DNA from 3 places in the Pseudophaeobacter sp. genome. Region 2 is predicted to be linked to each of the others. Evidence: riboswitches for the same ligand, from Rfam matches in the RefSeq annotation. Region 2 holds a riboswitch; each other region holds the start of a gene.
What was found. Region 2 has a riboswitch for cobalamin ahead of nrdH (glutaredoxin-like protein NrdH). Riboswitches for the same ligand answer to the same signal wherever they lie in the genome.
Positions count from the first base shown of each region.

Region 1: linked by a shared signal. The riboswitch ahead of ACN0VH_RS09690 (hypothetical protein) and the one ahead of nrdH (glutaredoxin-like protein NrdH) in region 2 are both predicted to bind cobalamin.
Region 3: linked by a shared signal. The riboswitch ahead of ACN0VH_RS06385 (CbtB domain-containing protein) and the one ahead of nrdH (glutaredoxin-like protein NrdH) in region 2 are both predicted to bind cobalamin.

Region 1 covers NZ_JBLWXG010000003.1:233,682-237,707, reverse strand. Annotated here, with positions in the region: gene ACN0VH_RS09700 (DNA polymerase III subunit gamma/tau) at 1-845, opposite strand, end outside; gene ACN0VH_RS09695 (protein-tyrosine phosphatase family protein) at 1,012-1,530, shown strand; gene ACN0VH_RS09690 (hypothetical protein) at 1,527-1,976, opposite strand; cobalamin riboswitch at 2,082-2,310, opposite strand; gene ACN0VH_RS09685 (SRPBCC family protein) at 2,397-2,864, opposite strand; gene nudC (NAD(+) diphosphatase) at 2,933-3,919, opposite strand.
Region 2 covers NZ_JBLWXG010000022.1:5,907-9,932, forward strand. Annotated here, with positions in the region: gene ACN0VH_RS20670 (LysR family transcriptional regulator) at 1-379, shown strand, start outside; cobalamin riboswitch at 908-1,113, shown strand; gene nrdH (glutaredoxin-like protein NrdH) at 1,207-1,428, shown strand; gene nrdI (class Ib ribonucleoside-diphosphate reductase assembly flavoprotein NrdI) at 1,445-1,861, shown strand; gene nrdE (class 1b ribonucleoside-diphosphate reductase subunit alpha) at 1,843-3,975, shown strand.
Region 3 covers NZ_JBLWXG010000001.1:1,338,465-1,342,490, reverse strand. Annotated here, with positions in the region: gene cobF (precorrin-6A synthase (deacetylating)) at 1-717, opposite strand, end outside; gene ACN0VH_RS06395 (hypothetical protein) at 900-1,400, opposite strand; gene ACN0VH_RS06390 (CbtA family protein) at 1,464-2,153, opposite strand; gene ACN0VH_RS06385 (CbtB domain-containing protein) at 2,158-2,328, opposite strand; cobalamin riboswitch at 2,364-2,583, opposite strand; gene ACN0VH_RS06380 (DUF1636 family protein) at 2,679-3,014, opposite strand; gene cobA (uroporphyrinogen-III C-methyltransferase) at 3,019-3,756, opposite strand; gene ACN0VH_RS06370 (cobyrinic acid a,c-diamide synthase CobB) at 3,753-4,026, opposite strand, start outside.

The DNA of each region.
Region 1 (4,026 bases), on a different contig from region 2:
TCGGTCAGTGCCGCCGCAGCATCGCCGCGCAGGATCATATCCATCAGATCCAGCACCCGACCGCGATCGGCTAGCCCCAGCATGGCGCGCACCTGATCGGCGGTGGTTTCGCCAGCCCCGTGGGAAATGGCCTGATCCAGCAATGAGGTCGCGTCTCGGGCCGACCCTTCGGCTGCGCGGGTGATCAGGGCCAGAGCGTCTTCGCTGATCTCGGCACCTTCGGCTGATGCGATCTTGCGCATCAGCGTAATCATCACTTCGGGTTCGATCCGGCGCAGGTCAAAGCGCTGACAGCGCGACAGGACCGTCACCGGCACCTTGCGGATTTCGGTGGTGGCAAAGATGAATTTCACATGTGCTGGCGGTTCTTCCAGCGTCTTCAGCAGCGCGTTGAAGGCGCTGGTGGACAGCATGTGGACCTCATCAATGATATAGATCTTATAACGGGCTGAGGCGGCGCGGTATTGGACCGAATCAATGATTTCGCGAATATCGCCAACCCCGGTACGGCTTGCGGCATCCATTTCCATCACATCGACATGGCGGCCTTCCATGATGGCGGTGCAGTGTTCACACTGGCCACAGGGCTCTGTGGTGGGTTGGCCGGAGCCATCGGGACCGATGCAGTTCATGCCCTTGGCAATGATGCGCGCGGTGGTTGTTTTGCCGGTGCCGCGAATACCCGTCATAATAAAGGCTTGGGCGATCCGGTTGGTTTCAAACGCATTTTTCAGCGTTCTGACCATGGCATCCTGGCCGACCAGATCGGCAAATGTCTCGGGGCGGTATTTGCGCGCCAAGACTTGATACTGGGATTGGCTGCTGTCGCTTGTGCTATCGTTCATAGGTCTCTTGCCGGATTCGGATGGGCGGGATCGCGCGTGGGGCAAGGTACGCGGGCAGAGGGGCTTCGTCCACCGCTGTTGACCAATGCCGGGACGCAGGCCAGTCTTTTGGTTCAGATCGTTGTGATCTGCTTGTGCAGCTGCCCGCCCGACAGGAGGCCCGGCCATGGATGACGAAATCAGTTGCCGTGATGTGACGCCGCTGACCCTGCACGCGCTCAGCGTGGGTGAGGGTATTCTTGCGCTCTGTCCTTTGCCGGGGGCGGGAGGTGATTTTCAGGGGGATATGGCGCATCTGCATGACTGGCAGCCGGGGTTGGTGATTTCGATGACCACCGATGTGGAACATCTTGCCGCAGGTGCCGCGAGTCTGGGGCAGGATATTCAGGCCATGGGTTGCCGCTGGCAGCATTTGCCGGTGCCGGACTATGCACCACCAACGCCGGATATGCTGAACCAGTGGCCCGGGATCAGCACCCTTGCACGCCAGGCACTGCGCGGCGGAGGGCGGGTTCTGGTACATTGCCGGGGTGGCTGCGGCCGGTCGGGGATGGTGGTGCTGCGGCTGATGATTGAGGCGGGCGAGCCGCCGGATCAAGCGTTGCAGCGGTTGCGGGCGGTGCGGCCCTGTGCTGTCGAGACAGAGCCGCAGATGCATTGGGCGGTGACCGGCGCTGGCCCCTAGGCCGGTTCGGGAACCATAGGATTTGTCAGCACTTGCGCCAAGGCGCAGGGACGGTGTGGCAATGTGCTTGCGACAAGGGGAAAGTCCGCTTGGGCTGGGGCCAGAAAGGCATCGGCAAATCTGTCCAGCGCCGAGATTTCTGCCGCAGGGGGCACGTCGCAAAAGACGCGAATGCGGTGATGGCTGGCGACAAAACGTGCATCGCAGGTCCGGGGGCAGCCCTCTAGCTTGCTTTCACCGCTGAGCTCAAATTCAGGTGTGGTTACCGGGCGGGCCTTGTCCAGCGCCCCGGTGAGGGCGGTGACCATACGGGCCAGGGCCGGGCAGGGGCCCCCTGTATGCAGGCAAAGGCTTTGGCTGGTGTGATCGGCATGGCCTTGGCCGATATCGCTGGGTGTTTTGCTGCGGGCCGGTTGCACGGCCGCTTTGGTTGATGTCGCTGTCATAATGCGCCCTCCGCGCGGGGCAGGAAGGCGCGAGAGGGTCAGCATTTTCCCTAGGCGATGATCGCCTAGCCAACGCTGACACCCGCCCGGACTCCCCGTCCAGTTTCGAGTTTCCATGCGATGGCAGGTCTCCTGACTTGCGGGTCGTTGCGGGTTCGGTCCTTCCCGGCTGGGGCGTGCCCCGTGCCAGTGGTTTATCCGAAGCGCTCACCGCCTACAGTTGCGGGGGCAGTCGTGGAATTGGCAAAGGTATAAAACCCATGCCGCACCACGTTCCCTTTTCATCCCGGACACAAAATCATGCGCCTCGAGAACCATCCCTTCACCGCTAACGCCGTCAGGGATGAGTCGTCAATCGCCATTTGCAGCGGGGCAGGAATTGGCGGCGCTGACAGGATGGCAGAGCTGACGTAATTGGACCTAGGCGGTATGGTTCAGCCGGTCTTCGGTAAGGCTGGCAAATTCCGCCACCCGGTGGCGAAAACGGCGGTTGACCTTGGCGCGGGCCAGTTTCAGGGATTGCAGCAGCAGTCGCCCTGACAGGGTCTTGGCCTTTAGCTTCACCTTGACCGAAATGCGGGTGCGCTTTGGTGACAGCGCCATAAGTTCGATCTGGCCCTGACCTGTCAGGCTGTTGCTGTCGCCGTTCAGGCCAATCAGTGTTGCTGGCTCATAGGTGGCAAGTTCCAGGTGGACTTCGCGTGGCTTGCCGCGAAAATCTGCCCGCAGATCCCAGGCCAGGCCAACCTGCGGCGTGCTGTCGTTGCTCAGCCGCTGGACTTCGATGCCACGCCGGATCGCCGAGCGTTCGAAATTGCCAAAATCAGAAAGTGCGTCAAAGACGTCAGAGAGGGGCGCATCGACGTCCTCATTGCTTGATAATTCCATGCTATGCCTTCTGGCGCTTGGCCAGCCCTCAGGGTGTCTTGTCGAATTTTGATGGTAGAATCATCTTCTTAATCCAAGGTGTCTGCAAGCCAGTTTTCCAGAAGAAAATGCGCAATTGAACCTTTTCTCGCGGCATGCATCTTTGGGTGGTCGCCAGCGAAGACCGTCATCATCTCTTGGCGGCTGACCCAGAGCGCATCTTCGATCTCTTTGGGGTCAATGGTGATGTCGCGGCTGGTGGCGCGCCCCTGGCAGCCAAACATCAGGGACATGGGAAAGGGCCAGGGCTGGCTGGACAGATAGCCAACCTCGGCCACGGTGACGCCGGTCTCCTCCAGGACTTCGCGCCGCACGGCAGCCTCTAGCGTTTCGCCGGGTTCAACAAATCCGGCCAGCAGTGAATACATCCCGGCAGGCCAGCCCGGAGAACGGCCCATCAACACCTCTTCGCCCTGGGTGATCAACATGATGACAACCGGGTCGGTACGGGGGAAATGTAGCGCCTTGCAGTCCGGGCATTGGCGTTGCCAGCCGCTCTGGGTGATCTGGGTTTTGCTGCCGCAGCGGGCGCAGAACGGGTGCGATTGATGCCAGGACAGCAGCGCCTTGGCGGTGGCGGCCAGTTCGGCCTCCAGCGGGGTGAGCCGGGCCATGATCCGGCGCAGCTCGGCAAAGACATGGCCGGTTGGCAGGTCGGGATGCTGCTGCTCGCTGAGATCGGCAAAACTGGCCAGTGCCATTTCGTCCAGTGCATCAGGATGCCAGTTGCCCAGATCGCAGGCAAATAGATCAGCGCCGCTGGGATCCGCCCCCAAATAAAGGGCGCTGTCTTGGTAGGCCGCAGCCACAGGGTGGTCTGTGTCAACCCAGGCCAGGCCGTCCGGGCCGCGCGCCGGATCCGAACGCTGGCTCAGAACCTTGCCGCGCCAGGTTAACAGAACCTGCGTGGTTGCAGCGCCCCAGGCCAGGGCCAACGCGGTGGGGTCTTCGCGCAGCTGTGCCTTGCGATCTAACCCGCCGCCACCCCCAAAGGTTACCTGTTCTGCACGTTTCATTCCTTGCCCCCTGTGCTGGCCTGTTGTGCATTGTGATGCCCCCTTGCGGCGCGAAAGGCCAGCCGATCTGACAGAAAATTCGCGCAGGTTCCGCGTTTTGGGCGGTT
Region 2 (4,026 bases):
TCGTTTGCCACTTCTCGTCATGCAGGGAATGCCAGTTATCGTGCGGCAAGATGGGCGCGAGACGCCTGCGATGCTGACAGAATATCTGGAGCGGTCCGGGCGATCGCTGAACATTGCTTGCAGCGTGCGCCAAGCGACAACACTGGTCGACTTGGCAACATCCGGTTTGGGGGTAGGCCTCGTTCCAAACCTGGCAGTTGCATCTCAGATGCCGGAGCACGTTCGGGTCGTATCACTTTCGAAGCCGGAAGTCGTTCGAGACATCGGAATTGCCACACTCAAGGGAGAGGTTCTGAGCAAGCCAGCGCTTGCGCTGACCGGAATATTCAAGGCGCATCTGAGAGGCACAAGAACTGTACGATGCAATGATAAGATGTAAGGTTCCCGCAACGACAGTTGTCTCTTTGGTGCTGTGCTATGATAGTCCATGTTGTACGGGACGGCGCTGAGACGCTGACGCTTGCTTATTTCGAGGCAACTCCACCCTGAAACCGCCGTTGACCTGTCTTTGCGCGGGGCCGGATGGCTGAACAATTATCGTGTATGTATGGTGTGCGCTGCGGTTCCGTGCAGAATAAAACGGTCCGCAATGGAAGAGCTGACCGACCGTCTGTCTGACTCAATTTAGTAGCGACTTTAGGTGTGCAACTTGTGTGCAATCCAAGGTCAAGGACCGGAAAGCGCACGATTTCGGCCTCCTGCGCAAACGCAGCTAACTCACCCTTTGTCCGCTTAACTGCCGTTCCTTCACTCTGGGCTAAATGTCCGGTTCCTCAGTGCCGCGCGTAGGGCACGTCTTGCCAGAATGGTCATAGTGAACGGCATATGATGCGGATGCCTGATCGGCCACCTCGACTTATCCACGCAATTCCAACATCGATATATTGACAGCGGGAGCGCGCTTCCCCCAATATGCAGTTGCTTTGGTTCCTGCGAGGTGACTCGCAGGCTAAGAGGGAAGCCGGTGCGGTCACACGACCAATTCCGGCACTGCCCCCGCAACTGTAAGCGGCGAGTCTGGGTCTAATCCACTGGTGCAAGGTCGCGCCGGGAAGGCCGACCAGAGACGTTCGAGCCGCAAGTCAGGAGACCTGCCAGGGCATGAACGACGACCGCGGCGGAGGGCCCGGGTGCGTAGATGGGCCCTTTGGTCCTGTCTTCGTGTCCCCTCTGTCCAGAGGCAACCAACTGGCAAGGGACAAAAATATGAGCATCACCGTCTATTCCAAACCCGCCTGCGTGCAATGCACCGCGACCACCCGCGCCCTGACCGCACGTGGCATCGACTATAACGTGGTCGACCTGACCGAGGATGCGGCGGCGATGGAGATGGTGGCCGGGCTGGGTTACCGCCAGGCGCCAGTCGTCGTCGCGGGCGACGACCACTGGGCAGGCTTCCGCCCCGACATGATCAGCCGCCTGTCCTGAGGGCGGGGGCTTCGGGATGGGGGGGCTCGTCTATTTCTCCAGCGGTTCGGGCAACACCGCCCGTTTCGTCGAGCGCCTTGGCCTTCCCGCCACGCGTCTGCCCCTGCGGGGCGATGCCGCCTTGCCGGTGATGATCGGGCCCTTCGTGCTGATCTGCCCGACCTACGCGGACGGCGAAGGCCGGGGCGCGGTAGCGAAGCCGGTGATCCGGTTCCTGAATGTCGAGACCAACCGCAGCCATCTGCGCGGCGTGATCGCCAGCGGCAACCGGAATTTTGGAAACACTTTCGCGATGGCCGGACATGTCATCGCGCGGAAATGCAACGTGCCCGTGCTCTATCGTTTCGAGCTGGCCGGCACAGACACCGACATCGCCCGCGTCCGCGACGGGCTACAAACCTTTTGGGGATCCCGATGCTTGACGCCAGCCTGACCCAAGGCCTCGATTACCACGCGCTGAACGCGATGCTGAACCTCTATGACGAAGAGGGGAACATCCAGTTTGAAGCAGACCGGATGGCGGCGCGGCAGTATTTCCTGCAACACGTCAACCAGAACACGGTCTTCTTCCACTCGCTGGAGGAGAAGCTAGGCTATCTGGTGGACGAGGGTTATTACGAGGCGCAGGTGCTGGAGCAGTATTCAAAGGCCTTCCAGCGGAAGATCTGGGACGCAGCATTCGCAAAGAAGTTCCGCTTCCCCACCTTCCTCGGCGCCTTCAAATACTACACCTCCTACACGCTGAAGACCCGGGACGGGCAGCGCTTCCTTGAGCGCTACGAAGACCGCGTGGTGATGAATGCGCTGGCGCTGGCGCGCGGCGACGAGACACTCGCCATGCAGCTGATGGAGGAGGTCCTGTCGGGCCGGTTCCAGCCGGCCACGCCGACCTTTCTGAATGCGGGCAAGAAGGCGCGGGGCGAGTTCGTCTCGTGTTTCCTGCTGCGGTTGGAAGACAATATGGAGAGCATTGGGCGCGGTATCAACTCGGCCCTGCAACTGTCGAAACGTGGCGGCGGCGTGGCCTTGATGCTGACCAATATCCGCGAATACGGCGCGCCGATCAAAGGGATCGAGAACCAGTCCTCGGGCGTCATCCCGGTGATGAAACTGCTTGAGGACAGCTTTTCCTATGCCAACCAGCTGGGAGCGCGGCAGGGCGCGGGCGCGGTCTATCTGAACGCGCACCATCCCGACATCCTCAGCTTCCTCGACACCAAGCGCGAGAATGCGGACGAGAAGATCCGGATCAAGACCCTGAGCCTTGGGGTGGTGATACCGGACGTGACCTTCGAGCTGGCGAAACGGAACGAAGACATGTATCTCTTCTCGCCGCACGACGTGGAAAAGGTCTATGGCTGCGCCTTTTCGGAGATCTCGGTCACCGAGAAATATGCCGAGATGGTCGACAACCCCAAGATCCGCAAGAAGAAACTCAACGCGCGCGCCTTCTTCCAGACCCTGGCCGAAATCCAGTTCGAAAGCGGCTACCCCTACATCATGTTCGAGGACACGGTGAATTCGGCCAACCCGATCGCCGGTCGGATTTCGATGTCCAATCTCTGTTCTGAAATCCTGCAAGTGAACACCGCGTCCGAGTTCACGGATGACCTGTCTTACGCGCAGATGGGCACCGACATTTCCTGCAATCTCGGTTCCATGAACATCGCCCGCGCCATGGATGGCGGCGATCTGGCGGGCACCGTCGGCACCGCGATCCGGGCATTGAATGCGGTGTCGGAAATGTCCGCCATCGATAGTGTTCCCTCGATCCGCAAGGGCAATGACGAGGGCCATGCCATTGGTCTTGGCCAGATGAACCTGCATGGCTACCTCGCCCGCGAGCGGATCCATTACGGCTCGGCTGAGGGTATCGACTTCACAAATATCTACTTCTGCACCGTGTTGTTTCACGCCCTCAGTGCATCCAACGCGTTGGCGCAGGAGAAGGGCACACGGTTCAAGGGCTTTGAGGACTCGACCTATGCCGATGGCAGCTTCTTTGCCAAATACGTCGACCGGGACTGGCTGCCGGAGACCGACCGGGTGCGCGAACTGTTCGAGAGCGCCGGCATCCCTGTGCCGAGCCGCAAGGACTGGTCCGCCCTGTGCGACAAGGTGAAGGAGCACGGGCTTTATAACCGCAACCTGCAGGCGGTGCCGCCGACCGGGTCGATCAGCTATATCAATTATGCCACCTCCTCGATCCACCCGATCACCGCCAAGATCGAGATCCGCAAGGAAGGCAAGATCGGCCGCGTCTACTATCCGGCGCCCTATATGACCAACGACAACCTCGAATATTACCGCGATGCCTATGACATCGGTCCCGAGGCGATCATCGACACCTATGCGGCGGCGACGCAGCATGTGGACCAGGGGCTGTCGCTGACCCTGTTCTTCCCGGCGGAGGCCTCGACCCGAGACATCAACCGCGCGCAAATCTATGCGTGGAAGAAAGGGATCAAGACGATCTACTACATCCGTCTGCGCCAGCAGGCGCTGGAAGGTACGGAAGTCGAGGGCTGCGTGTCCTGTTCGCTGTAACCTGAGGTGGTTTGGGGGCTCTGCCCCCGGCCACATGCGTGGCCTCCTCCG
Region 3 (4,026 bases), on a different contig from region 2:
GTGGTCAGCCCTTGCCCTGGCGCGGGTTTCGCAGATCTGGTCTGCCACCTCGCGCAACCTGCCAGAGATGCTGATCTGGTTTTCCATGCCAGCATAGGCTGACCACCAGATGTCAACGCCAGTGGGGTCGATCTTCTGGAATGAGCAGTCGCCATCCAGCATGATCACCAGGGTATCGGCACTGTCAGGCCAGCCGTTTTCGCGCAGCTGTCGCCCGGTGGTCACCGTAAAGGGTGCGCCAATCTCGTTCAGGGGGATGGCATGTGCGGCGGTCAGCGCCTGGATCGAGGTCACGCCGGGAATGACCTTTAGCGTGATATCCTGCGTGGCCTTCAGGCGCTCGGCGATGCGCATGGTGCTGTCATATAGCGACGGATCCCCCCAGACCAGAAAGCCAACCCTGACCTTGCCACCGGGGCAGTGGTCGCGGATGGTTTTGATCCAGACCTCGGCAATGGCATCGTGCCAGTGATCCACGCGGGCGGTGTAGTCCTGGATCGCGGGGTCGCGCACCGGCAGGGAAAATTCAACAATGCGCGGGCCGGGGGGCTGGATCACCTGGGCGCAGATCTGCTGGCGCAGCCCGGCGAGGTCGTCTTTGCCCGCGCCCTTATGCGGGATCAGGATCAGATCGCAGGCATTGAGCGCGGCGACTGCTTGCAGGGTCAGATGCTGCGGGTTGCCGGTGCCAATGCCAATGAGCGAAAGCTCGATCATGGCCGCCGTACTGTCATTGTTCATCTGTCGGGCTCCTGCCAAAAAGAAACACGGCCCGCTATGGCGCCGTGTTTCAGCATAATCAAGCCCGGATCCGGCGGCATCGCGGGATCGGGCCGCTTTGTATCGACTTCGCGTCAGGTCAGGCGGCAGACCAGGGCTGCAACCGGGGCACCAAGGGGTCAGGGGTTTTCAATGATCACGCTGTCAGCAATCGGATCTGTCTCGATCATCAGCGGGCTGTGGCTATTGGCGTTCAGCGCCACCGTGATTTCGACCTTGCCCTTGGGCAGATCGCCCAGATGCAGCCAGTTGCCATAGAGCCGCGTCAGCTTGCTGCCGTTGATATAGACATGGGCATGGCCTTCGCCGGGACGATCCGCGGTAGAGACGTGCTCGGGCGAGAAGAGGAAATTCTCTGTCGTGACCTGCAGGTTCCAGCCAGACATCGGGTCCTTGTGGACTTTGACTGCGATTTTCGGCGCGCTACTGCCCGCTGTGATCATCAGCGGCTGGCTATGCGCGTGGCCGAGGCTTTCCATCTGGTGCTCTGCGCCGCCGTGCTGCGCCGGGTCGCCGTGGTCGTGACCGGTGAAGGTGATGCCATTGCCGGCAGCGACAACAAAACCGATGCCACAGCCAAAGGTAAGCCCAATGGCAAAGAGTGCGAGGGAACGGGACATTCTTGATCCTTTGAAACAGAAACCTCCGCCGGTGGCGATGCGTCGGCGGAGGTCTTGTTGCGATTACGCTGCGGCGGTACGAGGCGCTTCCGACTGCCAGAAATAACCGGCGAAGGTGCCAAGCAGAACCCAGGCGGCCATGCCAACGCCAAGGGCGCGTGCGGCAAACAGCGCGCCGATCTCGGTTGGAACCGGACCGGTAAAGCTGTCTGGCTCCGGGGCACCAATCAGATGCGGCAGCAGCAACAGCGCCACGGCAATGGCATAAGAGACCAGATTGCCGCCAAAGGCGATGAGCCACATGGCAATGCCAGCAGCAGCCACGGTTGCTGTCCACCAGATCTGGCGGTCAAAAACATCGGCAGCGGCGACGCCGGGCACTTCTGGTGCCAGGGTCAAAGCTGGCGCCAGATGGAAGGTGACAAAACCTGCCAGCCCCCAGAGAATGCCCGCCCGTGCGGTGACAACATGGCCCTTGCTCTCGGCAAGTGACATCAGGGCAACCATGACCAGCGCATAGCCGGTGTAGGTCAACATGGTGAAAATGATGCTCAACCCGTCGCGCATGACGTCAAAGCCGGGCAGCTCCGGATGCGCCGAAACTGCGGCACCGCCAAAATGCACCAGCTCGCCGCTTTCATAAAGCTCGGCATGCAAAAGAACAGGCTGCACAAAAAGAAGCTGCAGCAGAGCGGTTATCAACCCTGCTGCAGCACCAGCGAACAACGCGCTGGTCAAGATACGGTTCATCATCTGCTTAGTGGCAGGGGAAGCCGGTTGCGTGACGGACGTCATGGGCCGCGTCATGCAGGGCAGAGGCCTGTACGTGACCGGTCAGGGTGACAATACCCAGGCCGAGGATCACGGCAAACAGAGCGGGTGCAAAACCAACGCCTGCAGCGGATTTGTTCAGTGTCTTTGTTGTCATCATTATTCTCCACGTCGTCACACCCGACGACAAAAGTTGCATTCCAATACATGGCCGGTCTCCTGACTCGCAGGTCACAGCGGTTTTTCCCCTTCCCGGTGGCCAGATTGGCCCCAGTGGATATGAAAAACCGCTCTCTGCTCACAGTCGCGGGGGCGGTTGAGGGTGTGGCGCCGCGATTTGGTCCGCCATTCCTCATTCCCGTTTCAGCCCTGATGCTTTGCACCGTTGGACACCATGTTCATTTGTTGTGCCCTTTGTCACACCGCCCGGTCAAGTTGGAAACCGTCCTGCATGGGCAAAGATGCGACTTTTCGGCGGGCAGGGTGATTTTGCCCCTGTTGCAGGATCTAGTCCAGATCCGCCGGGATTCGCGCGATGGCCTTCATCCGCAGCGCTCCCAGAGGGCGGGCATCTGCCAGGGTGCCATCTGCGCTTTCGTCAAAGAGCCGCAAAAAGACGACGATATCTGGCAGGTCCGCTGCGGTGATCTCGCCAAAGAGATAGGCCGTCTTGCCGCTTTGCCGTACCGCAAGGGTCTGCGGGCGTGTGCAGCCGGACATGCAGTCCACCTCCTGCACCCGCGCCGCGATCCCGGCCTGTTTCAAGGCCTCTGTCAGGCGAAGGGGCAGGGCCAGATCGGCGCTCCGGCAACTCCGGCAGAGGGTCAGGGTCGGCTGCGGCACCGGCTCAGCCTCTCGGGGTCAGATCGGTATCGGCCAGCGGGCCGTAGAGTATGAGAACCGGCGCAGTGGTTTCCATCGCACGCAGAACCTGTGGCAATTCACCCACCGTATGGCAGCTGAGTTCCTGTTCGGGTGTGGATACCCCCAATGCCACCAGCGCATGGGTTTCAGGTGGCAAACCGGCTTCGACCAGCTTTTCCGCCAGGGCGGCAAAGGTGCGTTTGCCCATATAGACAACCGTGGTGGCATCAGGGTCGGCCAGTGCCGCCATGTTGAGGCTATCTGGCAGGCCACCGGTGACGTCGTGACCGGTGATGAACTGCATACGGCGCGCCGTCAGCCGCCGGGTCAGCGGGATATTGGCCGCCGCCGCCGCCGCCGAAGCGGCCGTTACACCAGGCACGATCTCAAACGCGATACCGGCGGCCCGTAGCGCAGTGATTTCTTCTTCCAGGCGACCAAAAACGCCACTGTCGCCGGATTTCAGCCGCACCACATTCTGTCCGCTTAGGGCGTAGTCCACCAAGAGCTGGCTTACGTGGTCCTGTTTGGGCGAGGGGCGTCCGGCGCGTTTGCCAACACCCACCAGATCGGCCTCGGCGCGGGCATGGGTAAGGATCGGCCCGGCAGACAGATCATCAAACAGCACCGCATCGGCAGCTTCCAGTCTCTTGACCGCCTTCACCGTCAACAGGTCGGGATCGCCCGGCCCGGAAGAGACAAAGCTGACAAAGCCGCTCATGCGCCTTCTCCGGTGATCAGATGGAAAAAGGTGCCGGTGACATGGCCCTTGATGGAGCCGGTCTCCGGCACCGGATTGCCATCGGCGTCCATGACATGGGCCAGTGGGGCGTCGGGTTCATCCAGAATGGTGGAATAGTGGAACTCATGCCCGCGCAGGGCTGCACCTGTTGCAAAGCCCGGCATCGGCGCCTGCAGCTCGGCGCGGCGATAGCCCAAATGGAATTTGCGTTTTTCATAGGAGGTGACCAGCCCCAGCAGACCGGCCATC